4 regions of the Arthrobacter sp. 9E16 genome follow, and region 1 is predicted to be linked to each of the others. Evidence: riboswitches for the same ligand, from Rfam matches in the RefSeq annotation. Region 1 holds a riboswitch; each other region holds the start of a gene.

What was found. Region 1 has a riboswitch for S-adenosylmethionine ahead of CXR00_RS08175 (flavin reductase family protein). Riboswitches for the same ligand answer to the same signal wherever they lie in the genome.
Region 2: linked by a shared signal. The riboswitch ahead of CXR00_RS10695 (ABC transporter substrate-binding protein) and the one ahead of CXR00_RS08175 (flavin reductase family protein) in region 1 are both predicted to bind S-adenosylmethionine.
Region 3: linked by a shared signal. The riboswitch ahead of CXR00_RS03085 (hypothetical protein) and the one ahead of CXR00_RS08175 (flavin reductase family protein) in region 1 are both predicted to bind S-adenosylmethionine.
Region 4: linked by a shared signal. The riboswitch ahead of CXR00_RS06570 (LLM class flavin-dependent oxidoreductase) and the one ahead of CXR00_RS08175 (flavin reductase family protein) in region 1 are both predicted to bind S-adenosylmethionine.

The regions. Positions count from the first base shown of each region.
Region 1 covers NZ_PJIU01000002.1:307,934-315,313, forward strand. The annotation lists gene aspS (aspartate--tRNA ligase) at 1-713, shown strand, start outside; gene CXR00_RS08170 (hypothetical protein) at 824-1,444, opposite strand; gene CXR00_RS08175 (flavin reductase family protein) at 1,665-2,171, opposite strand; SAM riboswitch class IV at 2,226-2,343, opposite strand; gene CXR00_RS08180 (PhzF family phenazine biosynthesis protein) at 2,448-3,284, shown strand; gene CXR00_RS08185 (nitronate monooxygenase) at 3,295-4,398, shown strand; gene CXR00_RS08190 (acVLRF1 family peptidyl-tRNA hydrolase) at 4,442-5,077, opposite strand; gene CXR00_RS08195 (replication-associated recombination protein A) at 5,174-6,583, shown strand; gene rpsD (30S ribosomal protein S4) at 6,857-7,380, shown strand, end outside.
Region 2 covers NZ_PJIU01000002.1:852,742-860,121, reverse strand. The annotation lists gene CXR00_RS10710 (ABC transporter ATP-binding protein) at 1-801, opposite strand, end outside; gene CXR00_RS10705 (ABC transporter permease) at 804-1,697, opposite strand; gene CXR00_RS10700 (ABC transporter permease) at 1,694-2,695, opposite strand; gene CXR00_RS10695 (ABC transporter substrate-binding protein) at 2,692-4,347, opposite strand; SAM riboswitch class I at 4,452-4,550, opposite strand; gene CXR00_RS10690 (MDR family MFS transporter) at 4,853-6,586, shown strand; gene CXR00_RS10685 (MarR family winged helix-turn-helix transcriptional regulator) at 6,583-7,044, shown strand; gene CXR00_RS10680 (hypothetical protein) at 7,146-7,380, opposite strand, start outside.
Region 3 covers NZ_PJIU01000001.1:655,867-663,246, forward strand. The annotation lists gene CXR00_RS03065 (SGNH/GDSL hydrolase family protein) at 1-172, shown strand, start outside; gene CXR00_RS03070 (ATP-dependent DNA ligase) at 191-1,270, opposite strand; gene CXR00_RS03075 (alpha/beta hydrolase) at 1,293-1,844, opposite strand; gene CXR00_RS03080 (LLM class flavin-dependent oxidoreductase) at 1,918-2,943, shown strand; SAM riboswitch class IV at 3,002-3,138, shown strand; gene CXR00_RS03085 (hypothetical protein) at 3,154-3,540, shown strand; gene CXR00_RS03090 (tyrosine-protein phosphatase) at 3,494-4,222, opposite strand; gene CXR00_RS03095 (3-hydroxyacyl-CoA dehydrogenase family protein) at 4,232-5,080, opposite strand; gene CXR00_RS03100 (enoyl-CoA hydratase/isomerase family protein) at 5,080-5,835, opposite strand; gene CXR00_RS03105 (acetyl-CoA C-acyltransferase) at 5,836-7,047, opposite strand; gene CXR00_RS03110 (VOC family protein) at 7,241-7,380, shown strand, end outside.
Region 4 covers NZ_PJIU01000001.1:1,355,369-1,362,748, forward strand. The annotation lists gene CXR00_RS06560 (aliphatic sulfonate ABC transporter substrate-binding protein) at 1-872, opposite strand, end outside; gene CXR00_RS06565 (ABC transporter ATP-binding protein) at 980-1,804, opposite strand; SAM riboswitch class IV at 2,201-2,315, shown strand; gene CXR00_RS06570 (LLM class flavin-dependent oxidoreductase) at 2,351-3,772, shown strand; gene CXR00_RS06575 (alpha/beta fold hydrolase) at 3,899-4,516, shown strand; gene CXR00_RS06580 (CoA-binding protein) at 4,573-4,992, shown strand; gene CXR00_RS06585 (DUF1206 domain-containing protein) at 4,997-5,824, opposite strand; gene CXR00_RS06590 (MmcQ/YjbR family DNA-binding protein) at 5,936-6,322, shown strand; gene CXR00_RS06595 (DUF1990 family protein) at 6,319-6,888, shown strand; gene CXR00_RS06600 (GNAT family N-acetyltransferase) at 6,864-7,380, opposite strand, start outside.

The DNA of each region.
Region 1 (7,380 bases):
ACTTTGAGCGCGAAAACCTGGCGGAGAAGGTGGGCGCCAAGCCCGGTGACTGCATCTTCTTCGGCGCAGGTGAAAAGACCGAGGCACGCGCACTCCTCGGCGCAGCGCGTGTGGAGATCGGCCACCGCACCGGCCTGATCAACCCGAATGACTGGGCTTTTGTCTGGGTGGTTGACGCCCCCATGTTCGAGCCGGCTTCCGCTGCCGTTGCCGCGGGCGACGTGGCCGTGGGCGGCGGTGCCTGGACTGCGGTCCACCACGCCTTTACCTCACCGAAGCCCGAGTTCATGGACACCTTCGACACGGATCCCGCATCGGCTCTGGCCTACGCCTATGACATTGTCTGCAACGGCAACGAAATTGGCGGCGGCTCCATCCGTATCCACCAGCGCGATGTGCAGGAGCGCGTCTTCAAGGTCATGGGCCTGTCGCAGGAAGACGCCCAGGAGAAGTTCGGGTTCCTGCTTGAAGGATTCAAGTACGGCGCACCGCCCCACGGCGGCATCGCCTTCGGCTGGGACCGTGTGGTCGCGCTGCTTTCGGGCAGCGAATCCATCCGCGACGTCATTGCCTTCCCGAAGTCCGGCGGCGGCTATGACCCGCTGACCCAGGCTCCGGCTCCGATCACTGCCCAGCAGCGCAAGGAAGCCGGCGTGGACTTCAAGCCGGAAAAGAAGGCTGAAGCCAAGAAGGACGACGCCAAGAAGGACTAGGTCTTTCGCAGGATTCCAGAATGATGAAGGTGCCCGGCCGCTGATGCGGCCGGGCACCTTCATCTTTCGACGCGCCGTTAAATTTGGGTGAATTATTCCGGCAGCCTGTTTTAGCCCGGTGCGGGCGCCATAGTGGGGACCGGCAAATTGTAGACAACAAGCCAGTAATCTCCGTCCGGCCCGTCCACTGTGATGGACGCCGGGGTTTGATCGGGTGTGACGATGTGTTCAAAAGACGTTAGGACCGGCCAATTGCAATTGTTGCTGCTGGAAGCGGTCACTGGGTTTGAATCAGCGTCCCGAACCTCGACGCTGTAGTCCCCGGGCTGGTTACAGGTGAGGTACACGCTGAAGCTGGTCCCCGGTTCCATCGCGGGCAGATCGAAGGTGCTCCTCCCGGTGCCGGGTTCCTCGAGCACGAGGCTGGCGTTGAGAGGGCGCCCCTGGGGATTTTGCTGGAAGTAGCTCTCGAGGCTGATGGGATTGTCCGCCCGGAACAGTGCCAGCATGGCGGGGTCGCTGGGGGCAGGAGGCTCCGTGCTTCCCGGGGGCAGTTCCACGCCGATGCTGCTCCGGCTGGACGAACCGGCTTTGGGGGAGGCCGTGGCGGTCTCCCCGGCTGTGGCTGACGATGTGGCCGGTTTAGAGGAAGCGGCCTCGGGCTCCTCCTGGGCGCTGCATCCTGTCAGCACCAGACCCAGCGCCGCTGCGGGAAGCAGGGCCTTATGCATAAACGGCAAATCCGACGCTCTGCCGGGCCTTGCCTTATTCCGTGATGTTCCATTGGCATTTCTGTTTCTGGTCATCTCCGCTACTTCCTTCCGAAGTAATCCGAAGAACGATAGTGGAGCCGGCTTCGAATGTAAAGGATTGGTAACGGACGGCCGCTGTCATAAACGCGTGGAAACAATTCCCGGCTCCGTATTTCCGGTGCCGACACATTTCTGCCGGTCAGGCGAATTCGGGAACGCCCAGACGGCGAAACGCTGAACCGTGGAATATCAGGGGCTCATGGGCATCGTCGTGTGAGGCATGGCCGTGCACCCGTAGCAGCACCACCTGATGGTCCCCGGCCGGAACCTCATTCTCCACAGAGCACTCAAGCCAGAGGGCGGCCCGGTCCAGGAACAATGATCCGGAGTCATCCGTGTGCAGATCCAGTCCGGTGAAGCGGTTTCCGGCCCTGGACGCAATCTGTTTGCAGACGCCCTCGTGATCGGAACCCAAAATCGACACGCCAATCCGGGCCGAGCCCCGCAGCACCGGCCATGTGCGGGACGTGTTCTGCACGGCAAACATCACCAGCGGCGGATCCATGGAAACGCCCACCGTGAAGGAAGAAGCAACCAGGCCCTGCGGCTCGCCGTCGATGACCGCGCACAGGGCGGCAACGCCGGACGGAAAACGGGAGAACGCCCGGCGCAATGCAGCGGGCTGAAGGTCGGTCAAAAGTGCCATGCTCAAAAGATCCTCTGCCTCAAGCGCCCGGTAACCCGATACGTCGGTAGCGAAGCGCGGTACTTGCCGGGCCGGTTGGAAACCGGGCGGCCGAATCGTCACCTGGAGCACCCCGCTACGGCGAGAGGGTTGCCGTCCAGCCGGCCAGGGCCCGTGGCTGGAACTCTTGATTCTTGCTCCAACGTAGGCCGGGCAGCACCGGGACACAAACCCCCGCCACAGTTCGTAAACTCCGCTTCATAAAAGTCATGGGGATGAAGGGATACAGTGTGAAGAATGAGACAGCGGTGGTTTAAACAGGTGGACGTTTTCGGCAGCGAACCGTATTTGGGCAACCCGCTGGCGGTGGTGCTCGAAGCGGAAGGGCTGACGGATGCTGAGATGGCCTCCTTCGCCCGGTGGACCAACCTTTCCGAGACCACCTTCGTCCTGCCGCCCACTGTGGACGGGGCCGACTACCGGGTCCGGATCTTCACCCCCGGCGGGGAGATTCCCTTCGCCGGACACCCTACGCTGGGCACGTGCCACGCCTGGCTGGAGACCGGGGCCAAGCGCCGGTACCCCGACGTCGTCGTACAGGAATGCGGCATAGGACTCGTGACGCTGCACGCCAATGCCGGGATCGCGGCGTTTGCCGCTCCGCCCCTGCTGCGCTCCGGTGCGCTGGAAGACGATGTCCTGGACCAGGCCCGGCAGGCACTGGGCCTGGAACCGGAGCAAATCCTCGCCTCCAACTGGATCGACAACGGACCCGGCTGGCTGGGACTGCTGCTCCGGGACGCCGCAACTGTCCTGGCGCTGAACCCGAATCCCGTGATCATGGGCAACCTGCGCGTGGGCGTCATTGGCGCGCAGCCGGCGGACGCGGAAACAGACTTTGAAGTGCGCGCCTTCGTACCGGGTCTCGGTATTGCAGAGGATCCGGTCACCGGCAGCCTCAATGCCGGACTCGCCCAGTGGCTGATCGGAGCCTCGCTGGCACCGGAACGCTACGTCGTCACCCAGGGCACTGCCGTCCAGCGCTCCGGCCGGGTCCGGGTCTTCACCCGGGACCGCAAGATCTGGGTGGGCGGATCCACGGTCACCTGCATTGACGGCACCGTCACACTGTAAATCGGGCACCATGTTCACCCTAAACTCGCTCGCCCTTCCGGTTATCGGTGCACCCATGGCCGGGGGGCCTTCCACCCCGGAGCTGGCTGCTGCTGTGGGGGAGACCGGCGGGCTCGGCTTCCTGGCCGCCGGTTACAAGAGCACCGGCACCGTGGCGGACCAGATTACCCAGCTGCGCAGGCTGAGCGGCCGGCCCTTTGGCCTGAACCTCTTCGTTCCGGATGCTGCCAACACCTACCCGGTTGCCGCGCAGGATCAGGCTGCGGGGAAGGCGGAAGCCCGGGCTCGAAAAATCGAAGCGGCCCTGATCTTCCGTGAGCACCTGGTCACAGCAGCAGGACAGGGGCCAGCCGGAACCACGGTCCCCGAACCCGCGATGCCGAACCCCAACGACGACGACGCCTGGCAAGCCAAGCTGGAGCTGGTCCTCCGGGAGCGGGTCCCGGTAGTGTCCTTCACCTTCGGATTGCCGGAACCGGCGGTCTTTGCCGAACTTGCCGCGCAGGGAATCTGCAGCGTGGTGACGGTCACCGATGCCGGCGAGGCGCGCGCGGCGGCAGCTGCCGGAGCGAACATCCTGTGCGTGCAGGGCCCGGAAGCCGGCGGACACCGGGGAACCCTGGACAGCGGGAAGGTGCCGGGGAAGGTCTCCTTAACTGACCTGCTGCAGCAGGTTCGAGAAGCCTGCCCGCTTCCGTTGGTAGCCGCGGGAGGCATTTCCACCCCGGAGGACGCGTCCGCAGCTCTGGCCGCCGGGGCGGGTGCCGTCCAAATGGGAACCCTGCTGCTGCTCAGCGACGAAGCCGGGACCAGCAAGGTGCACCGCGGCGGGTTGATGGATGCCATCCAGGGGCGCAGGGATCCAGGTACGGCGCTGACCCGGGCCTTCTCCGGCCGTCCGGCGAGGGGGCTGATCAATGACTTCATGCGTGCCTATCCGGATGCCCCGGACGCGTACCCGTACATCAATCACGTCACCAGCCCGCTCCGGGCCGCCGCCGCGGCGGCAGGCAATCCGGAAGGAGTCAGCCTGTGGGCCGGAACAGGGTTCCGGCACGCCGCTGAAGCTCCGGCGCAGGTGATTCTCCGCCGCCTGTTCGGGCTGGCCGACTGAGGGCGGTCCCGTCACGGCACGGCCCGGCTCCAGGCCAAGCGCCTTAGGGCACCGTAATTCGGATGAAAACGGAGCAGGCATCCTTAGCAGCCTGAGCCAGCACCGCCAGTTTAGGGTCCTGAACATCGAGCGGACGCAGCCGGGTCAGGTTGCTCCACCGCGCGAAGATCTTCTGCCGCGCCAGCACCTCGGTCAGCACACGGTCTCCGCCGAACACCAGATACTCCGGCGGATGTTCGGTGAAAATTCGGGCGGCCTGCTCGGCTGCGGTCTCCACCAGCGCGTCGGCCTGGTTGGCCCGACGCCGGGCAAAGCGCTGCTGCGACCCGCCACCCGCGGCAGTGCGCGACTGCACATAGCGGTTGCCGGTTTTGGACGCGAGCAGCCGGCCCTCCCGGGCAACACCCGCGGCGTATCCGCCGCGGCGCAGCAGCACAATCCCGAGCGTCCGCGACTGGCCGGCCAATGAGGCCAGGCGTTCGACGTCGTCGGCCCCTCGCCCCGGACGTCCATCGTCAGGCCACGGCGCCAACAGGTCGGCTTCGGTGCCGTTGGCGGTGGACACATGAAGGCCACCGTGCTCGGGGGTGATGTCCAGCGCGCCGGCTCCGGCGGCCAGACGGTCCAGCCAGCCCGGCAGCCGCTGCGCGGAAACGAAGGTGTTGCGTGTGGCAGGCATATCCGGATTCTCCTGGTGAAACTGCCCATGGAAGGCGGACAGCAGCCGGCATCCGCCGGGCAAACTCCTACGCTACGGCACGAGTAGCCTAGTGAGGTGAGTGATTTGTTCAGCAGCGACAGCGACACCTCCGACACGGACGGCGACGGCGCGGGATTCGGTGCCGGCACGGACGACGGCGCCCCCAAGCGTCCGCGCAGCCCGTTGGCGGTGCGGATGCGGCCGCGCACCCTTGATGAAGTAGTGGGCCAGCAGCATCTGCTCGGGCCGGGATCTCCGCTGCGCACTTTGGCTGAGTCCGCCGATGACCGCGGTCCGGCCGGCCCGTCTTCCGTCATGCTGTGGGGTCCTCCCGGAACCGGGAAAACCACCCTGGCCCATGTGGTCGCACGCGGCTCCGGCCGAAAGTTCGTCGAGCTCTCCGCCATCACCGCAGGCGTGAAAGACGTCCGGCGCGTCATGGAAGAGGCCCTCACCAACCGGGACCTGCACCGCATCACCACCGTATTGTTCCTGGACGAGATTCACCGGTTCAACAAGGCCCAGCAGGACGCGCTGCTGCCCGGGGTGGAAAACCGCTGGGTGGTCCTCGTGGCGGCCACCACGGAGAACCCCTCCTTCTCCGTCGTGTCGCCCCTGCTGTCCCGGTCCCTGCTCCTAACCCTGAAACCGCTCACCGAAGAGGACATTGCCGCACTGCTGCTGCGGGCCGTGACGGATGAGCGGGGCCTGGCCGGACGGGTCCGCCTCAGCGACGAAGCCCTGGAGCATCTGGTGCGCCTGGCTGCCGGGGACGCCCGCCGCGGACTGACCGCGCTGGAAGCTGCCGCCGGCGTCGCCTACTCCGAACGCACCGAGGGTGAGGACGTCCCCGAGGTCACCCTGAGCGACGCAGAGAAAGCACTGGATGTGGCGGCCCTGCGCTATGACCGTGCCGGGGACCAGCACTATGACGTCACCAGTGCCTTCATCAAATCCCTGCGCGGCTCCGATGTGGACGCCGCCCTGCACTACCTGGCCAAGATGCTGGAAGCGGGGGAGGACCCGCGCTTTATTTCACGCCGGCTGATGATTTCCGCGGCCGAAGACGTGGGCATGGCGGATCCCACCGCGCTGCAGACCGCCGTCGCCGCCGCCCAGGCAGTGCAGATGATCGGCATGCCGGAGGGCCGGATCATCCTGGCCGAAGCCGTGGTGCACATTGCCACCGCACCCAAATCCAATGCCGCGTACAACGGGATCAACGCCGCCATAGCCGACGTGCGAGCCGGCCGGGGACAGGGCATCCCGGCGCATCTGCGGGACGCGCACTACCCGGGCGCAAAGCAGCTCGGGCACGGCAAAGGCTACATTTACTCCCACGACGAACCGCACGGCGTAGCCCGGCAGCAGTACCCGCCGGATGACCTGGTGGGCCGGAACTACTACGAGCCGACGGCCAACGGTGTTGAACGCGACATTGCGGCCCGGCTGGATCGGCTGCGGGGCATCGTTCGCGGAAAGTAAAAACGGCGGCCGCAGGCTTCGGCTGGCCGGGCCGGGGAACGGTGCGTCCGCGTCTCCGTGCTAGCATTGATGGTTGACTGGCAAGTGCGACGCCGAACCCCCTTTCCGCTTTTACCGGCGGAAAGTTGTGCCCGGCGCCGTGTCTGTAGCAGAAGGCAGCGGTTGGCCCGAGCTCTCCCTAATGGAGGCCAGTACTTACGTATCAGTCATCTCGGTATCCCGGTGCAAACCAGGGCTGCGGTGGCCAAACCGCCAAAACAGTGAAAGGTGAACGTGGCTAACAACACACGTGCACGCCGTCAGGCCCGCGCTTCGCGCGCCCTCGGCATTGCTTTGACCCCCAAGGCAGCCAAGTACTTCGAGCGTCGTCCTTACCCCCCGGGTGAGCACGGCCGCGCACGCCGCAAGCAGGACAGCGACTACGCTGTACGTCTGCGCGAAAAGCAGCGTCTGCGCGCCCAGTACGGCATCCGCGAAGCACAGATGACCCGTGTCTTCGAGGAAGCCCGCCGCACCGCCGGTCTGACCGGTGAAAACCTGATCGAGCTGCTCGAGATGCGTCTTGACGCCCTCGTGCTGCGCGCCGGCTTTGCCCGCACGATCGCCCAGGCCCGCCAGCTTGTTGTGCACCGCCACATCATGGTTGACGGCGCCCGCGTGGACCGCCCGTCGTTCCGCGTTTCCGAAGGCCAGCTCATCCATGTGCACCAGCGCAGCGAGACCATGACGCCGTTCCAGGTTGCCGCTGCCGGCGCCCACCGCGACGTCCTGCCCGCCGTTCCGGGTTACCTGGATGT
Region 2 (7,380 bases), 540 kb from region 1:
GCGGCCGGCGGGAACGGCATCGATCAGCTGTCGGGTGTACTCGTGGCGCGGGTTGCCCAGCACTTGCGCCGCCCGCCCCGACTCGACTATCCGTCCGTGCTGCATCACGGCGATTTCATCGGCGAGCCGGCTAACCACGGCAAGGTCATGGGAGATGAAGATCAGCCCGCGGCCCTGTTCCTTCAGACCCGCCAGCAGTTCGAGGATCTGGGCCTGGACGGTGGCATCCAGTGCGGTGGTTGGTTCATCGGCAATCACCAGCTGCGGATTGAGTACGGTGGCCTGCGCAATCAGCGCGCGCTGCCGCAGCCCGCCGGAGAGTTCACCGGAGCGCTGCCGCGCCCGGACCTCGGGATCGGTGATGCCGGCGGCGCGCAGGGCGGCGAAAACCCGTTCCTGGCGCTCCTCCCGTCCATGGACGCCGTGGGCGCGGAGGGCTTCGTCGATTTCCCGGCCGACCGTGCGCAGGGGATCCAGGGACACGAGGGCATCCTGGAGGACATAGCCGATGTGTTTTCCCCGCAGTCTGCGCCACTGCCGCTCGGAAAGCCGGGCTGCATCGTGCCCGAGCACGTCCAGGCGGTCCGCGGATACCCGGGCGTTGGGTGCGTTGAGCCCTACGAGGGTGCGGGCCGTGACGGTTTTGCCGGATCCGGATTCCCCCACCAGGGCCAGCGCCTTCCCGGGGGCAAGGGCCAGCGAAACATCACGGACGACGTCAACGGTGCCCCGCGCGGTGGAGAAGGAAACATTCAGGTTGTCGATGGCGAGCAGCGGCTGCTGCGGGGTGTGCGGTGTCATGGTCAGACCTCTGCTTCGAGTCGGCGCTGCAGGTGATGGCCCACCACCGTGGTGGTCAGGGCCGCGAGAGTGATGAATATCCCGGGGAACGCGGCAATCCACCAGGCGATCTGGAGGTAGTTGCGCCCGTCGGCGAGCATTGCGCCCCATTCGGCGGCCGGCGGCTGTGCGCCGAGTCCGAGGAAGCTCAGGGAGGATGCCCAGACAATGGACTGTCCGATGCCGAGCGTGACGAGGACAAACAGAGGGCGCGCCACGTTGGGGATGATGGTGTGCCGGAGGATATGGGAGCGTGACCGGCCCAGGGAGAGAGCCGTTTCCACATAGGGGGCGGCCACCACCTGCAGGGTCTGGGTGCGGAGCATCCGGGCGTAGCCGGGGGCGGATCCGATTCCCACGGCAACCGCGGCGGTGACGACGCCGGTGCCGGAGACGGCGATCACGATCAGGGCCAGGAGCAGGCCGGGGAAGGCGAAGAGGATTTCGACGAAACGGCAGATCGCCGAGTCGAGCCGCTTGCCGGACACTCCGGCAGTAATGCCCAGTGCACCGCCCAGGATCAGCCCGATGGCCGTGGCCGCCAGGCCCAGAAGCAGTGATTGGCCGGTGCCGGCGATCACCCGGGACAGGATGTCGCGGCCGTTCTGGTCGGTGCCGAACAGATGGGAGGCGCCCGGCGCCTGGAAGGCGTTGGCGGGATCAATCTCATAGGGGTCCTGCCGCAGGAACAGGGAAGGGGCGACGGCGGCGAGCACCAGGAACACCAAAAGCGCGCCGGCCATCCACACACCGGCGGGAGTGCTGCGGACCAGCCGCAGGGTGCGCGAAGGCGTCCCGCCGGTCAGCGGGCCGGTAGGCTCTTGCACTGTTGAGGCGGGTCTGGCAATCGTGGTCATGCTGCACTTCCTGTCGGGTTGCTGCGGGGGTCCACCGCGCGGTAGAGGAGATCCACGGCGAGGTTCACGAGGATGTAGACGGCGGCAATAATGAACACCACGGCCAGGGTTACCGGCATATCGCGGTTGATGATGGCATCCACGAGGGAACGCCCCAGCCCGGCCCGGGCAAAAATGATCTCGGCGACGACGGCGGAACTCACCAGTGAGCCCACTGCCCACGCGGAGAGCGTGAGGCCGGGCAGGATGGCGTGCCGCAGGGCATGCGTCAGCCGCACGGCGGCGTCGCTCAGCCCCCTGGCACGGGCGCTCAGGATGAACGGCTGAGCCAGGGCTTCTTCGAAGGAGGACCGGGTGACCTGGGCGATGAACCCGGACAGGGGGATGGCCAGTGAGAGCGCCGGCAGGACGAGCGAGCGGAAGCCGTCGTCTCCGGCTACCGGGAACCAGCCCAGGATGACGGCGAAGAGGACCGCAAGCATGATGCCCACCCAGAACGGGGGAAGGGAAGCGAAGAACACCTCCAGGGTCCGGCCGACGCCGTCGAGCAGGCGTCCGCGGCCCACCGTGAGGAGCGTGAATGCCAGGGCGATGACCCATGCGAAGGCCAGCGCCAGTCCGGCGAGCTGCAGGGTGGGAAGGATCTGCGGGCCGATGATCTCGATCACGGGAACCTTGAAGATATAGGACACCCCAAAGTCCCCGGTAATCAGGTTGCCCAGATAGGAGAGGTACTGCAGAAGAACGGGCCGGTCGAGTCCGTACTGGGCTCTTACCGCTGCCACCGTCTCGGGCGACGGGGAGGATCCGGCACCCCCGAGGATCGCTGTTACGGGATCGCCGGGCGTGAGGTGCAGGACAAAGAAGGTGAGGGTGACGGCCGCCCAGAGGACAAAAACGCTGCCGGCGGCCCGCTTACCGACAATGCGGCCGGTGCTGCCTCCGGACACCGTTGTGCGAGGTGCCGTGTTGAGGGGATCAAGGGATTGGGTGCTCATTGGGGATCCACCGCCGTGACGTCGTAGAGGTAGGGGAGGGAAAGGCTGGGTTCAAGGGTGAGGTTTGTCCAGCGGTCGCTGCGCAGGGCCACCTGGCTGGCCTGGTTGTAAAGCGGCAGCTGCAGGGCGTGGTCGCTGACGATCTGCTGGGCCTGGTGGTAAAGGTCCTTCCGGACGGCAGCATCGTCGGTGGCAAGTGCCGCGTTCAGGATCGAGTCCAGCCCGGGATTGCGAAAGCCCGATCCGTTGGCTACAAAGCCGGCAGACTCGGTGTATTCCGAGGAGAAGACAATGCGGAGCACATCGGCGGTGTTGGTGTTCCAGTAATCGGCGCGAAGGTCGTATTCGAAGGTGTTGCCCAGTTCGCTCACGGTTGCTGCGTCGCCGTTCTCGATCAGCACCTCGAAGCCGGCCTGCTTCGCTGTCGCCTGGATTTGAGTGACCAGCGCCTGGTGCGCAGCGGGCCAGGCTCCGGGGGTGTACGGGAAATGAACTCTCAGGCGCTCGCCGTCTTTCACCCGGTATCCTTCGGCGTCGTGCTCCGTCCAGCCGGCATCATCGAGCAGGCGGGCTGCTTCGGCGGGGTCCGGGTCATAGACGTGCTCAAAATCGGGGGAGTAGAAACCGGTGGTGGAGCTGAGCGGCCCGCCGGCCCGGGTGACGGTGCCGAAGTAGACGCTGTTGATGCCCGCGTCCACGTAGGCGCTGTGCAGGAAAGCCTTGCGGACGTTGAGGTCGTCAAACGGCGCACGGGTGGTGTTGAGGATGAGGTTGGTAGGGTTTCCGGGCCGGTCACGCAGGGTCAGCTCCACGTTTCCGTCCGCTTCCGCCTCGGCAAAGTGGACCGAGGGCATGAGGTCCAGGGCGTCCGCCTGGCCTGCCCGCAGCAGGCCGTACCTGGTGGAGTCTTCGGGAACAATGCGCCATTCGATCTTCTCAATGTGTGCCGGGCCGTCATGCTGCGCGTAGGGCGGAGCGGAGTTGTAGTCTTCGTTGCGGACCAGGGTGACCTTGGACTGCGGGACGTAGTCCAGGATCTTGTACGGTCCCGAGCCCACCGGCGAGTGGCAGTTTTCCACTTGCGGCCGCTTCAGGGCCGCGGGTGACTGGATGCCGAGGAAGGGCTGGGCGAGCACCTCAAGGAACGCCGCATACGGGCGGTTCAGGGTGACGACGGCGGTGGTCGGGTCCACTACCTGCGTGGACTCGTAGGGTTTGAGGTAACCGCCTGCGGTACCTGACTGGGTGTTTGGATCCACCATGTGGTCCAGGTTTGCCTTCACTGCTTCCGCGGTGAGTTTTGTCCCGTCGGTGAACCAGACGTCGTCGCGCACTGTGAAGGTGTAGGTGAGGCCGTCGCCGGACACTGACCATGCTGTGGCGAGCCACGGGTGGATGGTGCCGCCGCTGTCCTGTGAAACGAGGGAATCCAGGTAGTTCGCTGCGATGGATGCCTGCGGCATGTCGCCGTCCACGTGGGGATCCAGGCAGGAAATGTCCTTGCCGGTGGCAAAGACAAAGGTGTCGCTGCCGCTGGCTGCGGCCGGCCCGCCGCAACCGGAAACGGCAGTGGCGAGCATGGCCCCTGCCGTGAGGACGGCGAGGGTGCGGGGTATCTGGGGATGGGGTTTGGGAGGTCTTGCTGGGCTCACGTCAGGCTCCTGAATCATCGCCCGGCGGAGGGCGACGCAGGTTCGCCGGCGTCAGCTTCGCCGTGCCGGGGCAGGGCGAAGCTGACCAACGAAAGCGCGCAGCTTCTCCATCGGTCCTGGCAGTAGCACCGTTCCCCGCTGCTGGGCGGGGAGGGTTGCTGCGGCGTCGTCGATCCAGGTCTCTCGGCCGCTCGGGATGGTTAAGGAAAAGCTAGCCCATGGATCACGGCCGGGCCAGCGATGACCGTTTTTGACCTCAGGGGCGTCTCGGTGCGTCATCGGCGGTCACAGAGGTTCACGGCGGTGCCATCCGGACCCGGGACCGGGCGTCCGGCCAAGGGTGTGCGATACGCCACGAAATTAGTTGACTAAGGGCAATTACTTATATAGTTGATCTAAATCAACTACTAGCAGGAGCCCGATGTCCCCCGCAGAACGTCCCCCCGAAAAAAAGTCCGAAAAGAAGGCCAAGGTGCCCAAGCGGACCGCCTCCCCGGACGGGACCATGACTCACAAGCAGGTGCTGGAATCCCTTTCCGGCCTGCTCCTTGGCATGTTTGTCTCGATTCTGGCGGGCACGGTGGTTTCCACCTCCCTGCCGCTGATCATCTCGGACCTTGACGGCAACCAGTCCGCCTACACCTGGGTGGTGACGGGAACACTGCTGGCCACAACGGTGTCAACGCCGCTGTGGGGCAAGTTTGCTGACCTGTTCAACCGCAAGCTGCTGATCCAGCTCGCTCTTGGCATCTTTGTGCTCGGCTCGGCCCTGGCCGGCTTCTCGCAGGACACCAGCACGCTGATTGTCTTCCGCGTGCTGCAGGGTCTGGGTGCCGGTGGTCTCGCCGCGCTGAGCCAGATCATCATGGCTGACATCATCAGCCCGCGCGACCGCGGGAAGTACGCCGGACTCTTTGGTGCCGTCATGGCGGTGGGCACAGTGGGCGGACCGCTGCTGGGCGGTGTTGTCACTGACGCCTTCGGCTGGCGCTGGAACTTCTTCATTGCCCTGCCGGTGGCGGTGGCTGCCATCATCCTGCTGCAGATGACCCTGCACCTGCCCCAGCACGCCAAGCGCAAGGTCCACATCGACTACTTGGGTGCTGTCCTGATCGCCGGCGGTGTGTCGCTGCTGATGATCTGGGTGACCCTGGCGGGCAACCAGTTCGGCTGGGCCTCGCTGGCCTCCTTCCTGACGGTCGCCGGATCCGCCTTGCTGCTGATCGCTGCCGTGCTGGTTGAATTCAAGTCCCCGGAACCGATCATTCCGCTGTCCATGTTCAAGAACCGCACCTTCACCCTTGCCGTCGTGGCGAGCATTTCCGTGGGCGTGTCCATGTTCGGCACTTCTGTGTTCCTGGCGCAGTACATGCAGCTGGCCCGCGGTGCCACCCCCACCGAGTCCGGCCTGCTGACCATCCCCATGATGGCCGGCCTGCTGGTCTCCTCCACGCTGTTCGGAACGATCATCAGCCGCACCGGCAAGTGGAAGGCCGTGATGATTTCCGGCGGTGTGCTCACCGTGGTGGGTTCCATCCTGCTGAGCACGCTGGCCTATGACACCAACCTGGTGCTGGTCGGCATCTACATGGCCGTTCTGGGCGCAGGCCTGGGCATGCTGATGCAGAACCTGGTGCTCGTGGTCCAGAACTCCATTGAGGTGAAGAACCTCGGTGTGGCCACCAGCGCGGTGACCTTCTTCCGCAGTCTCGGCGGCACCGTGGGTGTTTCCGTGCTGGGTTCGGTGCTCGGGACCATCGTTGCCTCCGAAATCAAGGACGGCATCGGTGCGCTGGCGCCGGCTGACCAGGCTGCGGCCGCCGTGGCCCTGGGCAGCGGATCCATCCCCAAGGTCTCCGAACTTCCTGACGCCATTGCCGTGCTGGTGGAAAGTGCGTACGGCGTCGGCGTCGGCTCGGTCTTCCTGTACAGCGTTCCGCTGGCCGTCATCACGCTGCTGGCTGTCATCTTCATTCCGAACGCCAAGCTTGGCCGCCAGAATGCCGTACAGCTGAAGAAGGCCGCCGCAACCGCTGATCCTGCGGCGACCGCCGGCATCGCCGTAGCTTCCGCCCCGGCGGAGACCCGGGCATCCGACACCGCTGCGGATTCAGCGGCCCGGAACGAACGTCCCTCACCGGCCGAGCTTGCACTGGCCGACGTGGCGACGGGCGCCGTGGCCCTGGTGGATCCGGTCTCACCGGTGAGGACTGCCAACCCGGAGAGCCAGCCCAAGTGACACCGCAGGAGCTGGGCCGGACAAAGGCCCTGCACGAGGTTGAGGAAAACCTGCGTCTTCTCACGGAAACCGTTCGCAGCCGCATGCGGGACGCAGCCAAGGGCATCGACCCGACCCTGCCCCTGTTTGGCCTCAAAATGCTGCAACTGCTCAAGCGCGAGGGCCCGCTGCATTCCGGAGCGGCGGCAGACCTGCTGATGGTGGACAAAAGCGTCATCAGCAGGCAGTCGCGACAGCTCGAGGAACTGGGACTGATTGAGGTGCAGGCCGACCCCCGGGACGGCCGCGCCCGCGTGCTGGTCCTGACACCGGCCGCAGAGGAACGGGTGGGCTCTGTCCAAACCGGCATTATGCTGGACAGCCACATCCTGGATGACTGGTCGGCGGAAGAGCTGCATGAATTTGCCGGCTATCTCTCCCGGCTTCGCAGCCCCAGTACGCTGGCAGACGCGAGCTGAGGCCAGTCCCTGCGGATAAAGACAGAACAAGCCGGACCCGACAGGGGTCCGGCTTGTTCTGTCTTACCGGCAGGGACTGCTGCGCCCGGAGGGCGGCATTCCTATTCCGCGGGGCGCTCCGACCCGGTATGAGGCGCCTCGGGACCCCTGGCATTCTGGTTTCGCCTGCGGCTGCGGGACGACAACATGGAGAAGGCGGTGCTCAGCACAAAGAACTCGCTGACGAAGCCCATGGGGCTGGCCGGCAGGGGAGCAAACTGATGGAACAGCACCAGCGCTGACACCATGAGGATGATCGGATGTGCCCGCAGGATCCATTCCGCGGGCACCTCACGG
Region 3 (7,380 bases), on a different contig from region 1:
CGCCGGCCACGGCATCGGTTCACCGGACCCCTGGATCCTTGCGGACGGCCCCTTTGCCCTGCATCCCACGGCCACCGGATACAGCGAGGGCTACTTCGCCGCCATTACCGCCGCAGTGGACGTGGAGCGCCCGGCCCAGGGAGGCAAGGGGCACTGCCGCGGACGCCGCTGACTGAGAGGCAGGCTCAAACTACGTCCCGGCCGGTGCGGTCAGCACTTCCGCCAGGTCAAACTTCACCGGCTCCTCCAACTGGCTGTAGGTGCACGAGTCCGGGGAGCGGTCCGGCCGCCAGCGCAGAAACTGGGCGGTGTGCCGGAACCGCTCCCCCTCCATGTGGTCATACTTGACCTCCACCACGCGCTCGGGCCGCAGCGGTACAAAGGACAGGTCCTTGCCGCCGCTCCAGCGGCTGCCCTCGGAGTTGCGGGGCGTGCGCGTTCCGGTGTCCTGTTTGTCGGCGGTCCACGGGTGGTCTGCCGAATCCGACACCAGCGGCTGCAGTTCAGCGAACAGTTCACGCCGGCGGGCCATGCTGAACGCGCCGGCCACCCCCACGTTGGTGAGTTCGCCGGCGTCGTTGTAGAGGCCCAGCAAAAGCGAGCCGACGGCGTCCGGCCCGGATTTGTGCACCCGGTAGCCGGCCAGCACGCAGTCAGCGGTCCGCTCATGCTTGTACTTCGCCATAGTGCGCTTGCCCGGCTGGTAGGGATCCGTCAGGGGTTTGGCCACGATGCCGTCCAGGCCGGCACCCTCGAACTCGCTGAACCAGCGCTGCGCGGTGCCTGGATCGGTGGTGCGACTGGTCAGATAAACGGGTGCGGCGGCGTGGGCAAGCGCGGCTTCCAGTGCGCTCCGGCGCGCCGCGTACGGCCGGTCCATGAAACCGGTGTCGTCCAGCGCCAGCAGGTCAAACGCAACAAAGGCCGCCGGTGTTTTTTCGGCCAGCAGTTTCACCCGGCTGGCCGCCGGATGGATGCGCTGTTGCAGGACCTCAAAGTCCAGCCGCTTCCCTGATTCGCTGATCAGGATAATCTCGCCGTCCACCACGCAGCGCTGCGGAAGGTTGGTCTTGAGCGCGTCCACCAGTTCCGGAAAGTACCGGGTCATCGGCTTTTCGTTGCGGCTGCCGATTTCCAACTCATCACCGTCCCGGAAAATGATGGAGCGGAAACCGTCCCACTTGGGCTCATAGGAGTAGTCCCCCTCGGGCAGCGCAGTCACGGCTTTGGCCAGCATGGGGGCTACGGGCGGCATTACCGGAAGTTTCATGGGCCCCATTCTTACCCGGTTTTCAGTCGAGGGGAATGGAAACGCCCAGCCCCGCGGCAAACGCGGTCAGCAGGTCCCGGCCCTGCTGCCAGTTCCCGATGCCGCTTTCATCATTGATGTGGGTCAGTGCTCCGGCGTCGATCACGGGGACACCCCAGGCCTGGGCCAGCAGCCGTGCTCCGGGGAGGGTGCAGTAGGGATCGTTTTCGCTGGCAACCAGCAGTCCGGGCACCGGAAGCGGCTCCAACCGCGGGTCCCGGAAAGATCCGGCAGTGTCCGGGAAGGCCGGCTCGGCCGGATCCGGCGGCGCCACCAGCAGCACACCCCGGGCGCCTTTCGGGTTGCGCAGCAGCCACTCGGCGGAGGCCAGGCAGCCCAGGCTGTGGGCCACGAGGATGGTGTCACCGCCGCGGGAGCCGGCGGCGTCGTCGAGCGCGTCCATCCAGTTCTCCAGGTTCGGGTCATCCCACGACGACGGCGAAATCCGGGACACGTCCGCGGCACCGTCCTGCCACCGGCTTTGCCAGTGCTCATCATTGGAGCCGCCAATCCCGGGGACCATGGTCAGGTGCATGCTGTTCGCCTCTCATCCTGTGGTGCCGGGGAGCCGGCAGCCGGGAATATCTGCTCGGAAACCGGTGCTGTCAATGAACATGAAGAAGATCGGTTTCCTGTCCTTTGGACATTACCGCGACGTGCAGGGTTCCTTTGTCCGCACCGCCAGGGACGCCCTGCTGCAGACCGTCGAAACGGCGGTGGCAGCCGAGGAAGCGGGCATTGACGGAGCCTTCCTTCGGGTCCACCACTTCGCCCCGCAGTTCGCTGCGCCGTTCCCTCTGCTGTCCGCCATGGCCGCACGGACTCACCGGCTTGAACTGGGCACGGCGGTGATCGATATGCGCTACGAAAATCCGCTGTACATGGCCGAAGAAGCGGCGGCCGCGGATCTGATCAGCGGCGGCAGGCTTCAGCTGGGCCTGAGCCGGGGTTCACCCGAGCCTGCGCTGCGCGGATATGAGGCATTTGGCTACGTTCCCACCGGGGACAGCACCGATGCGGATGAGGCCCGCAAGCACACGCTGGTGTTCCGGGCTGCGATTGCCGGTGCAGGTTTGGCGAACGCGGATCCGATGATGACCGGCAGTTCCGACGCGCTGGCCATCGATCCGCAGTCCCCGGGCCTCGCAGAACGGATCTGGTGGGGTTCCGGAACCCGGGCGACGGCCAAGTGGACCGGCGAACAGGGCATGAACCTGATGAGCTCCACCCTGCTGACGGAGGATACCGGAGTTCCCTTCGATGAGCTCCAGGCCGAGCAGATTGCGGTGTTCCGCAAGGCCTGGGCCGATGCGGGACATGAGGGGACTCCGCGGGTCTCCGTCAGCCGCAGCGTCATTCCGCTGGTGACCGACACCGACCGCCGGTATTTCGGGCTGCGCGCCCAGGCCGAGGGTCGCGACCAGGTGGGGCGGCTCGACGGCGGCCTGGCCCGGTTCGGCAAGAGCTACATTGGCGAACCCGACGTCATTGCCGCCCAGCTTGCCGCGGACGCCGCGGTTCAGGCTGCGGACACGCTTCTGGTGACGGTGCCCAACCAGCTGGGCGTGGACTACAACGTGCAGCTGCTGGAAAACATCGTGAAGCATGTCGCGCCGGCGGCCGGCTGGCGCTGATGCCTCCCGTACGGCGGCGGTTCCCGGCTGTCACCGGCATGCGCTATGGTGGTGTCAGCTTCACGAGAGGTGGCCAACGCCCGGAGGAATCCGGGTCCGTAAAAGCTCCGACTGGCCTCACACCAACCCCATGTTCGGCGGGTGGTTCGGATGACGAAGCGGCCTGACGCCGCCCGGCGCAGGCAAGGACAACCTGTAAAGGAACACGCTGTGAGCACTTCCAGTGACACCCGCTGCGCCAGCTTCCGGCCCGGCCATAACATCCATCAGATCCATGCCAAGAAGCTTGTTGGCTTCGATGACTGGGTGGATGCCCAGGCCTACGTGGACCTGGACCTGGGCATCGTCCAGCTGGTCGTGGACGGCAGGCAGCAGCTGATGTGGTTCCATGACCTGCCGACGCTGGCCCTGGCCCTCGCTGGTTCCGGCGGAGCGGCACAGTGGTGCGCCCGGTACTCCTCGCTCCTGGTCCCCGGCGGTTTCGACGGCCCGGCCCGGCGCTCTTTTTTCTACTTGGCGACGCCGGAAAAGCTCAGGCCGTGTAGCGGGTTCAGTTCAGCATCCGGCGCCGAAGCCGCTTCAGCACAGCAGGGCTGACCCCGGCGTCGCGCAGGTACTGTTCCGCGTCCAGCCCGTCCAGGGCGCGGAGCAGTTCACGCCTTCCGTCGGCCACCCGGGCGTCTTCCTGCTCGGAGGTCAGCGGCTTTTCCCGCGGATGCACCTGCGTGGCGTGGAAGGCATTAATGCCGCGTACGGCCTGCTCATAATCATCGGCAATGGCCTCCGGCGATGCCCCGGCCAGCTGGAGCAGGAGCATAATGATGAGCCCGGTGCGGTCCCTGCCGGCGGAGCAGTGGATCACCACCGCGCCGTCGTCGGCGTCTGCGAGGGCCTGAACGACGGCGGCGATCTTCTCCGGCCAGCGGCGCAGGTTCTCCCGATACCACTTGGGTGAATCCATGTACGGGCCGCAGAGCGCGGTGAAGTCGGGATCGTTCGCTTCCTGCGTGGGCCGGGTCAGGAAGGTGATGCCGGCAGCGGCGTCGGCGCCCACCTCCGGGTCGGTGTCCCGGCGGCCCTGCTCGACGTCGTTGCGGAGGTCGATGACGGTGCGGACGCCTGCTTCGCGGGCCTGCGCCCAGCCCCGCTCAGTGAGCCATTCGGACCGGCCCATCCGGAAGATCCGGCCGGGTGCCACGGAGCCGCCGCCGGCAACCGGGATGCCGCCCAGGTCACGGGCATTCGCCGCGCCTTCCCACTCCACATCCCGGTTGCCCATCACGCCACTCTAGGACCAGTCGAAGAAGCCCTTGCCGGACTTCCGGCCGAGCTCGCCGCGCGCCACCTTGTCCCGAAGGATCTGCGGCGGTTCAAACCGCGGACCAAGGGTTTCGGCAAGATACTCGGCAATGCCCAGGCGCACGTCCAGACCCACAATGTCGGTGGTCCGCAGCGGTCCCGTGGGGTGCTTGTAGCCCAGGACCATGGCGGCATCGATATCCTCTGCCGTGGCCACGCCCTCCTCCACCATGCGCATGGCTTCCAGGGCGATGGCCACTCCCAGCCGGGAGCTGGCAAAGCCCGGGGCATCGTTCACGACGACGGGCGTCTTGCCGAGGTCCTGCGCCCAGGCGGCGGCGGCTTCAGCCAGCTCCTCGGAGGTCTGCTTTCCCAGCACCACCTCGATCAGGGTGGAGGCGGGCACCGGGTTGAAAAAGTGCAGCCCGCAAAACCGCTCCGGGCGCTGCAGCTTTTCCGCCAGGCCGGAGACGGACAGTGAAGACGTGTTGGACGCCAGCCAGGCCTCGGATCCCAGCTGCTCCTCGACCGCAACCAGGGCTGCTGCCTTCAGTCCGAAATCCTCCGGCACTGCTTCCACCACCAACCCGGCACCGGAGAACGCCGCATAGTTCGTGGAAACGGACAAACGCGCGGTCAGGTCCGCCAGGCCCGCGGAAACGGTGCCGCGCTCGACGCTCTTGGCCAGTGCGCCGGAGACGCGGTCATAAGCGGCGGAGGCGGCGTCGTCGTCGCGCTCCACCACCACCACCGTTGCTCCGGCCGTGACGAAGGCGTGGGCGATACCCGCGCCCATCCGCCCGCCGCCGAGCACTCCTACCGTGGAGGGAACTGCCATTACTTTTTCTTCCTCTCAAGGAATGCGGACATGCGGTCAAACTTGGCCTGCGATTCAAACAGAATCCCCTGCGCCAAATTGTCGATGGCGGGGTGGGCGTCCGCCGGGGCGGCAAACACCGTTTTGGTGAGCCGGACGGCCAGCGGGTCCTGGCGGGCAATCCGGTCCGCCAGGGCGTGCGCGGCGGCCAGCAGGTCTTCCGGTTCGGCGAGCTCGGTGACCAAGTGCGCGGCCAGCGCTTCCTCGGCGTTCAGCACCCGTCCGGCCAGCAGGATCTCCTTGGCCAGCGGTTCGCCCACCAGTTCCTTCAGCCGCCAGCTGGCGCCGGCGGCTGCCAGGATCCCCAGCGAGGTTTCCGGATTGCCGATCTTGACGCGGGGTGTTCCAATCCGGAAGTCCGCAGCGAAGGCCAGCTCCGCCCCGCCGCCCAGGGCGTAGCCGTCCAATGCCGCGATGACGGGCATCGGTAGTTTGGCGATCCGGGCAAACACAGTGGAGTTGATGCCTCGCAGGGCGTCGTCGCGGCGGCGTTCGCGCAGCTGGGCAATGTCCGCGCCGGAGGCAAACACCCCGTTGCTTCCAGCAAGGATGAGGGTCCGGGGGTTCTCCTCCAAGTCCGCGCAGAGCAGGTGCAGCTCTTCGACCATGGCGGCGTCGATGGCGTTGCGGACCTCGGGCCGGTTGAGGACCGCGGTGACGCGCCCGTTCCCGTCGGTGACCTGCAGGGTGGTGAAGGAGCTGTAGTCGGCACCCATTTAGACGGCCTCAATCAGCATGGCGGTGCCTTGCCCGACGCCGACGCACATGGTGGCGATGCCGCGGGAGGCACCCTCGCGTTCCATTCGGTTCAGCAGCGTGATGGCAATCCGGGAGCCGGAGGAACCCAGCGGGTGCCCCAGGGCGATGGCGCCGCCGTCGTTGTTGACGATGTCTTCGTTCACGCCGAGCCGGCGGATGCAGGCCAGGGACTGGGTGGCGAAGGCTTCGTTGAGTTCAAAGGCGCCGATGTCGGCAAGTTTCACGCCGCTGCGGGCGAGCACTTTCTGCGTGGCCGGGACGGGGCCGATGCCCATGATTTCCGGCGGCACTCCGGCGGACGCGCCGTCGACAATCCGGGCCCGGGCGGTGAGCCCGTACTCGCGGATGGCACGCTCGGAGGCGACGATGATCGCGGACGCGCCGTCGTTCAGCGTGCTGGAGTTGCCGGCGGTGACAATGCCGCCGGGCCGGACCACGGGACGCAGCTTGGCGAGCACCTCGGCGGTGGTGCACTCGCGCGGGCCCTCGTCGGTATCCACCACGGTGTCGCCCTTGCGGCCGCGGATGGTGACCGGAACAATTTCGTCCTTGAAGTGTCCGGCGGCAATGGCTGCCAGCGCGTTCTCGTGCGATCGGACGGCAAACGCGTCGGCGTCCTCGCGGGAGATGCCGTCCACGGCAGCCAGTTCCTCGGCGGTTTCCGGCATGGAGTACGTCATCTTGCCGTCGCGGGAGAGTTCTCCGGAGGTAAAGCGTTCGTTCACGAAGCGCCAGCCGATGGAGGTATCGAAGGTTTCACCGGGCTTGGCGAAGGCCTTGGTGGGCTTTTCGGTGACCCAGGGCGCGCGGCTCATGGATTCGGTGCCGCCGGCAATGACAATGTCCGCGGCTCCCGCCTTGATCATGTGCGAGGCCATGATGATGGCGGACAGTCCGGAGGCGCAGAGCCGGTTCACGGTGATGCCGGGAACGTCGCCGGGGAACCCGGCCAGCAGGGCGGCGAGGCGGGCAACGTTGCGGTTCTCTTCACCGGCACCGTTGGCGTTGCCGAGGATGACTTCGTCGACGACGGCGGGGTCCAGTCCCTCGCGCGCCACCAGTTCCTGCAGCGTCAGTGCCGCCAGGTCATCGGGCCGGACGCTGGACAGCGCGCCGCCGTACCTGCCCACCGGAGTCCGCACTCCGCCCACGAGAAACGCTTCAGTCATTGTTGCTCCCACCGTCTGTGTGCCGCCGGCCGACGCTGGCCGGACAGCATTTACTGACCATTCGTTCTGTAAAGAATTGCACGACGGCGGAAAGCGGTCAATGTGACCGGCCTCGGGTGACGGACGGCTCTGCGGACAGAAAATGTCCGCAGGAACGCCCGCAGCCGGCGGTTCACGGGGCTAGGCTTCGGGCATGAGCTTCAACATTCAAATATGCGTGGACTGCGAAAACGCCCATGAGCAGGCTGATTGGTGGGCGGAAACGCTGGGCTGGGTCAATGAACCCCTGGACCAGGCCCTGATTGATTCCCTGCTGGATCAGGGGACCATTTC
Region 4 (7,380 bases), on a different contig from region 1:
TCCAGCACCACGGTCTGGGCCACCGCCAGGTCCAGGCCGGCAACATCGGCCAGGATCTGCGCCGTTTCCTCCGGGTTTTCAGCAGCCCACGCGCGGGCCTTCTCATAGGCGTTGACCACTGTCTGAGCGAGTTCCGGATCCTCTTTGAGGAAGGATTCGTTGGCGGCAAGGATGCCGTAGGTGTTGAAGTCCAGGTTGCGGTGGATCAACCGGGCACCGTTTTGTTCGGCACCCGCCATGATCGGGTCCAGCCCTGCCCAGGCATCCACTGATCCGTTTTCCAGGGCGCTCCGGCCGTCTGCGTGCTGCAGCTGTTCCACGGTGACGTCGTCCAGGCTCAGTCCGGCTTCGTCCAGGGCCTGGACCAGGAAGAAGTAGGGGTCGGTGCCCTTGGTGGCCGCCACGGACTTGCCCTTGAGGCCCGCCACGGAGGTGATGTCCGAGTCGGCGCCCACCGCCAGGGCCGCCCATTCCGGCTGGGAGAAAATGTCGATGGCCTTGATCGGGGATCCGTTGGCGCGGTGCAGCAGCGCTGCGGACCCTGCGGTGGAACCGACGTCGATCGCCCCGGAGCGCAGGTTTTCATTGGCCTTGTTGGAGCCGGCCGACTGCACCCACTCCACCGTGACGCCGTCGTCGGCGAGGGCGGATTCCAGCCAGCCCTGGTCCTTGATGATCAGGCTGAGCGGGTTGTAGGTGGCGAAGTCGAGGGTGAGGGTTCCTCCGTCGGCCGCGCCGGCGTCGGCGGCGGCATCGGAATCCTCGCCTGCCACGCAACCGGTCAGCAGCAGGGAAGCTGCGGCGGCGGCTGCGGCCAGGGTCTTGAGCGCGGTGCGGGAAGCTGAGGGGGAACTGAGGGAACGGCTGTTCATGGGGATTCTTTCTGATGAGTTGGCTGCGAGGCATCGCGGTTCATGCGCAAAATGGGCGCAGAACGGCGGGGGTAGCGGCCCTTAGAGGGGTGACGCCGGGAGAAGTTTTAGTGGCGGTCGACGCCGAGGCGGGCCAGGAGCTCGCCGCGCATTCGGGCCAGCTCGGCCGAGGCGCGGTTCCGCGGGCGCGGGCCGGGCACGGTGATGGTGTCCGTAATGGTGGCTCCGGCAGCACCGGGCTCCCTGCCCAGGACGATGATGCGGTCTGCCAGCTGGAGGGCTTCGTCCACGTCGTGGGTTACCAGCAGCACCGTGGTGGGGGTGGCCCGGTGAACCGCGAGCAGCAGGTCCTGCATCTTCAGCCGGGTCAGGGCATCCAGTGCACCGAACGGTTCATCCAGCAGGAGCACGCCGGGCGTGCGGGCCAGGGCCCGGGCAAGAGAAGCGCGCTGCGCCATGCCACCGGAAACTGCCCGGGGACGGTGTTTGGCGAATGCGGCCAGTTCCACCAGCTCCAGCAGTTCGGCCACCTTGGCCTTGCCGTTCTTGGCGCTGATGCCCTTGGGCAGGCCCATGGCGATGTTGGCCTGCAGGGTTTGCCAGGGCAGCAGCCGCGGTTCCTGGAACGCGACGGCGCACCGGTCATCAATGCCGCGCACGGGTGTTCCGTTGATCCGGACTTCCCCGCTGGTTGGAGCGTCCAGGCCGGCTGCGGCCCGCAGGAGCGTGGACTTTCCGCAGCCGCTGGAGCCCAGGATGGCCAGGACTTCGCCGGCATGTACGTCAAAGGTGATGTCCCGCAGCACCTGGTGGGTTTCACCGCCGGAGCCGAATGCGCGGCCGAGGGAGGAAAAGGCAACGGGAAGGGCGGAACCGGCGGCGCGCGTTTGGGGCGGCGCGGCGGCAGGGGACTGTGAAGCCAGAGCGGTCATGTTAACTCTCCATCGGTCCTGGCAGTAGCACCCTACGGATAACGCCTTGGGCCGGGAGGCCTCCTGCGGTGTTGTCCTCGCTATTGCCGTCCCTCAAGGAGGAGGTACGGCAACCAGGGTTGCTGCGGCTTCACTGATCCAGGTCTCTCAGCCGCTCGGGATGGTCAAGAGCAACTAAACGCGCGATTGCGGAAACCGGCAAGTCCCCCGCGTAATATTTCGACGCCGCCTGTGCCGGCGGGGGCGCCGGCGGGGGAGTGGAGGCCAGGCTATCTGTGGAGTCTGGGACAGGATGGGGAATGCTGCCAACCAGTGGTCATGCGGGGTCATAAATCCGTTCACACGGGGTCATGTTCTTTCCTTGCCTGTTCCGCTGTGCAAATACTGGTGGCGAAGGATCATGAGTCCCAACGCAAAGCTCTGGCTGGTTGGGCGGCAACCCTCTTTCCGTAGCGGGGTGCCCCAGATGAGGATCCGGCCGTGTCGCGTCCGCGAACGGCAAGTACGGCGCCCCAGCGGGTGCGTCCCGTCCCGAAGGATTTCCCCGTGTCCGAATCATCTTCCTCAACACCTCAGAACAGCCGGCGGCAGATCCGGTTCAACGCCTTTGACATGAACTGCGTGGGCCATCAGTCTCCGGGACTGTGGCGCCATCCGCAGGACCAGTCCGCGAATTACACGGATCTCCGCTACTGGGCCAACCTGGCCCAAACCTGCGAGCGCGGATTGTTTGACGGCATCTTTATCGCAGACGTCCTGGGCACCTATGACGTGTATGGAAACTCCAACGAGGCCACACTGCGGCAGGGCACCCAGGTGCCGGTGAATGACCCGCTGCTGCTGGTCTCCGCCATGGCACTGGTCACCGAGCACCTCGGTTTCGGCATCACCGCGGGAACAGCCTATGAACACCCCTACCCCTTCGCGCGGCGCCTCTCCACCCTGGACCACCTCACCAACGGCCGGGTCGGCTGGAACGTGGTCACCGGCTACCTGCCCTCGGCGGCCCGCAACATGGGTGCCGAAGACCAGCTTGAGCACGACGAGCGCTACAACCACGCGGATGAATACCTCGAGGTGATCTACAAGCTGCTGGAAGGCTCCTGGGAGGATGACGCCGTCGTCCGGGACAAGGACAGCGGCATCTTCACCGACCCGGCGAAGGTGCATGACATCAACCATGAGGGCAAGTACTTCAAGGTTCCCGGCATCCATATCAGTGAGCCGTCACCGCAGCGCACCCCGGTGATCTTCCAGGCCGGCGCCTCGCCGCGGGGCATTGCCTTTGCCGCCGGCAATGCCGAGGCCGTCTTCGTGGGCGCCCCCACGAAGGAAAAGCTCAGGGCCACGGTCACCCGGATTCGTGATGCCGCCGAAGCCGCCGGCCGGGACCGCCACTCCATCCGGATCTACACGCTGCTGACCATCATCACCGCGGCAACATCCGAGGAAGCCGAAGCCAAGCATGTGGACTACCAGCGGTACGCCAGCGACGAGGGTGCCCTGGCCCTGATGTCCGGCTGGCTCGGCGTGGATCTGTCCACCTACAACCTGGACGAGCCGCTGGGCAATGTGCAGTCCAATGCGATCCAGTCTGCCGCGGACAACTTCCAAAAAGCGAAGGACGACGGCGAACCCTGGACGGTGCGCGACATCGCCGAATCCGCGGGGATCGGCGGGCTGGGTCCGCGGCTGGTGGGCTCGGGGTCCGACGTCGCCGAGGAGCTGATCCGGTGGGTGGAAGAGACCGATGTGGACGGCTTCAACCTGGCCTACGCCATTACCCCGGGTACCTTCGAGGACGTGGTGGAATTTGTGGTGCCGGAGCTGCAGAAGCGCGGTGCCTACCGGACGGAATATACCCCGGGGACGCTGCGCCACAAGCTCTTCGGTGCCGGTGACAAGCTGCCCGAAAACCACCGCGGTGCGTCCTTCCGGCTTCAGCCGGCAGGGATTCCGGCACGCTGAGGGGTTCCGCCGTCCGGCCGGAGGTTTGCGGGGCGGGTTCCGGGCGGGGCCATTGACCGGGGACGGACTGCCTCCTTACGTTTGAAGGGTCCGCGCAGTGAACCCTTTAGCGAGCAGGAGTCGGCTATGGAACCCTCACCCAGCGCCACCGGCATGGCCCTTTCCGCCGACGGCACCCGCATCGCCTGGTCCCGGCAGGGCGACGGTCCGCCCCTGGTGATCGTGGATCCGCTGACAGCTGACCGCAACAGTTCCAGTACCCGGGCCCTGGCGCAGCTGCTCTCCGGAAACCACACCGTCTACACGTATGACCGGCGCGGACTGGGTGAAAGCGACGTGGGGGAGGAGTACACGGCCGAGTCCGACGTTGATGACCTGCTGGCAGTGGTGCAGGTGGCCGGCGGAAGGGCAGACCTCTACGGGTTCGCGTCGGGTGCCTTCCTGGCGCTGCGCGCCGCCGAGGAGTCCGCCGTCATCACGCGGGTTGTCGCGCTGGAGCCGACCCTGGCCCTGGAGGAGGGTGAAGACGAGATGCTGGTGCTGCAGACGGAACTTGAGGGACTCGGCGGTGTGCAGGTGCCCGTGCTGGTGCTGGCAGGGAGCGCCAGCGGCAACGAAACGCAGGATCTGGCCCGGCGGGCCGCCGATGCCCTGGAGGAAGGGGAGTTCCAGCTGCTGGAAGGCAGCACGGCCAGTGTGCCGGAGACCGCCCTGGCCGATGCCATCGAATCTTTCCTGAGCTGAGGCACGCAGCCGGGCGTAAGCTGGTGCCCGATCCAGAGCCCACCGAAGGACGGCAGATGACACACGTCAATAACCCCGCAGTTGTCGAAGCACTTCTGACCAACAAGGGCGCCCGCTGGGCGGTGGTGGGCCTGTCCAACAATCCGCGCCGCACCGCCGTCGGCGTCTCCCGTTACATCCAGGACCACCTCGGAATGGAAATCATCCCGGTGAGCCTGAAGGGAGACGATGTCCACGGCAACAAAGGCTACCGGCAGCTCAGCGAAATCCCCGGACAGATCGACGTCGTTGACTGCTTCGTGAATTCCTCCCGTGTCGGGAACATAGTGGACCAGGCCATCGAGGCAGGCGCCAAGGCGGTGTGGCTCCAGCTGGGCGTGATCGACGAGGCAGCGGCGCAGCGGGCGGCCGACGCCGGGCTGGACGTGGTGATGGATACCTGTCCCGTCATCGAAGCTCCCCGGTTCGGTCTCTGACCCGTTACAGCTTGGCGAACCGGGCGCGCAGGATCCCGGTGTACAACCCGTAACAGATCATTCCGGCGCCCACGGCTCCCAGCGCCAGCACGCCGAAGGGCTGCTCGCGCAGGGCGCGGAGTGCGCCGTCGAGCCCGGTGGACTTCACCGGGTCGGCCGTGAAAGCGGCCACCATCACCAGGAGGCCCAGAATAGCCAGGGACACTCCCTTGGCGACAAAGCCCAGCGTGCCGGTAATGGTGACGGCGCGGTCCCAGATGCCCGCCGGAATCGCCGTCAAATCCTTGCGGAAACGTCCGGTGGCGCCCTTGAAAATGAAATAGCCGCCAACACCGACGATGCCAAGTCCCACCAGGCCCAGCAGGACGGCGCCCGCCGGCTGCGCCATCAGCTTGGCGCTCCAGCCTGCGGAACTCTCGCCGCTGTCCGTGCCGCCGCCCAGGGCTACGGTGCCGAAGGATACGCCGATGGCACCGTAGGTGATGGCCTGGGTGGCCGCGGAGCCTCGCACTTTCCAGGCGTCTTTGCCCTGCAGCCCGCGGCCGTCCAGCCAGACGCGCGATGCCTGAAACAGCGCGAGGGCGAGGCAGCCCAGGAAACAGATCCAGAGCAGGACCAGTCCGCCCGGCTGGGCGGCCAGGGCAGAGACGGCGCCGGAGGAATCCGCGCTGCCGCCGCTGCCGGACGCAATCTGCAGGGCGATCACGCCGATGAGCAGGTGCAGCACTCCGCTGGCGACGTATCCCATGCGTGCGGCCCGCTCAAACCCCTGTGAATCCGCCGCTTTTTCCGCGGCCGAAGCGAGCCGGTCCCCATGTCCTGTGCGAGCCAAAACTGTCCTCCGTTGGGTGAGCACACGTGCGGTGTGTGGCGGGTTGATGCTGGTCTGGCTTCCATTTTGTCACCTGTGGCGCGGCCTGGGGCGACGGACTACGCTCGGATGATGGACGCGGCAGAGGTAAGGCGGTTGTGCCTGGGCTTCCCGGGCGCTTACGAGGACTTCCCCTTTGGTCCGGAATCGTCCGTGTTCAAGGTCCAGGCAACCGGCGGCAAGGCGAAAATGTTTGCCCTGTGTGCGCTGGCCGGTCTTCCGCTGACGATCAGCCTGAAGTGCGAGCCGGAGTTGGCCCGGCAGCTGCGGGCGGCGCATCCGCAAATCAACGGTGCCTGGCACATGAACAAGACCCACTGGAATTCCGTGGTGCTGAATGACGGACTGGAAGACGGGCTGGTGCGCGATTTGGTGGAGGATTCCTATGATCTGGTGGTGGCCTCCCTGCCGGCACGGGACCGCGATTCGCTGGCCTGGAAAGGGCTGGCGGGTGGATGAGCCGGGATCTGAGCTATGCGGAAAGCGGCTACACCCGCCGGCCCTATCCGCAGCCGCTGACCGACCGGTGGCCTGAAGGCTACCGGCTGGTGCTGCGCCGGGAGAGTTTTGACATTCCGGATCCGGCGGCCGGGTACCTGCGGCTGGCCAGCGGAATTCTGAACTGGGATTTGCACCGGAGAAGCGGGCTGCGGGTGGCGCCGGGCACGCCGCGTGCGGCGCCGGGAGTGGAAATGGCCTCCGGGATCGGCGCGGGACCGCTGCGCTACTACGCTCCCTGCCGGGTTTTGTGGGCTGATGAGCCCGCAGTGGACGATGACGGCACCCCGGTTCCGGGGCAGCGGGCCGGCTTCGGCTACGGAACCCTTCGCGGGCATCCCGAACGGGGCGAAGAGGGTTTCTACGCCGAACTGGACGGCGACGGAAAGCTCATCTTCCGCATCGCTGCCTACAGCCGCCCTGCCAACAAGGTGATAGCTGCCGGAGACTTCGCCAACCGCGCAGTGCAGGCCTTCATCACCTGGCGGTACCTGGCCGCAGCCTACAAACTCGCGTCCGGCAACTGATCACGGAGCAGGACGAACGTCAGTCCCAGGCCCGGGATTTCCACCGGCATAAAACCGGCGGTGAGCAGGAGTTCCTGCGAGGCGGTGTTCTCTTCCTCCGTGTGGGCAATGACCCGGGAGACGGTGGGCTCGTCCAGAGCCACCCGGGAGAGCGCAAGCAGTGACTCAGTTGCGTAGCCCTGATTGCGGCGGGAAGGAACCACGCTGTAGCTCACCTCCGCGTCGCCCGCCTCAGGCAGCATCAGGAAACCAATGGTTCCCACCACCTCGCCCGTCTTCTGCTCGCGGATAACCCGCGTCGCCAGGGCAGGGGCAGCGGTGTGAAGGCCCTGTTCAAAAAACTGCCGGGCGGCGTCGAGGTCCGTGGGCTGGGGAAAGTCCTCGGCCCAGTCTGGCAGCCGGGACTGGCTAATAAGGGCATCCATCTCTGCGGGAGACATGGTCTCCAGGCGCAGCCGTTCGGTGAGCACACTCGTGGAGGGTGCCGAACGT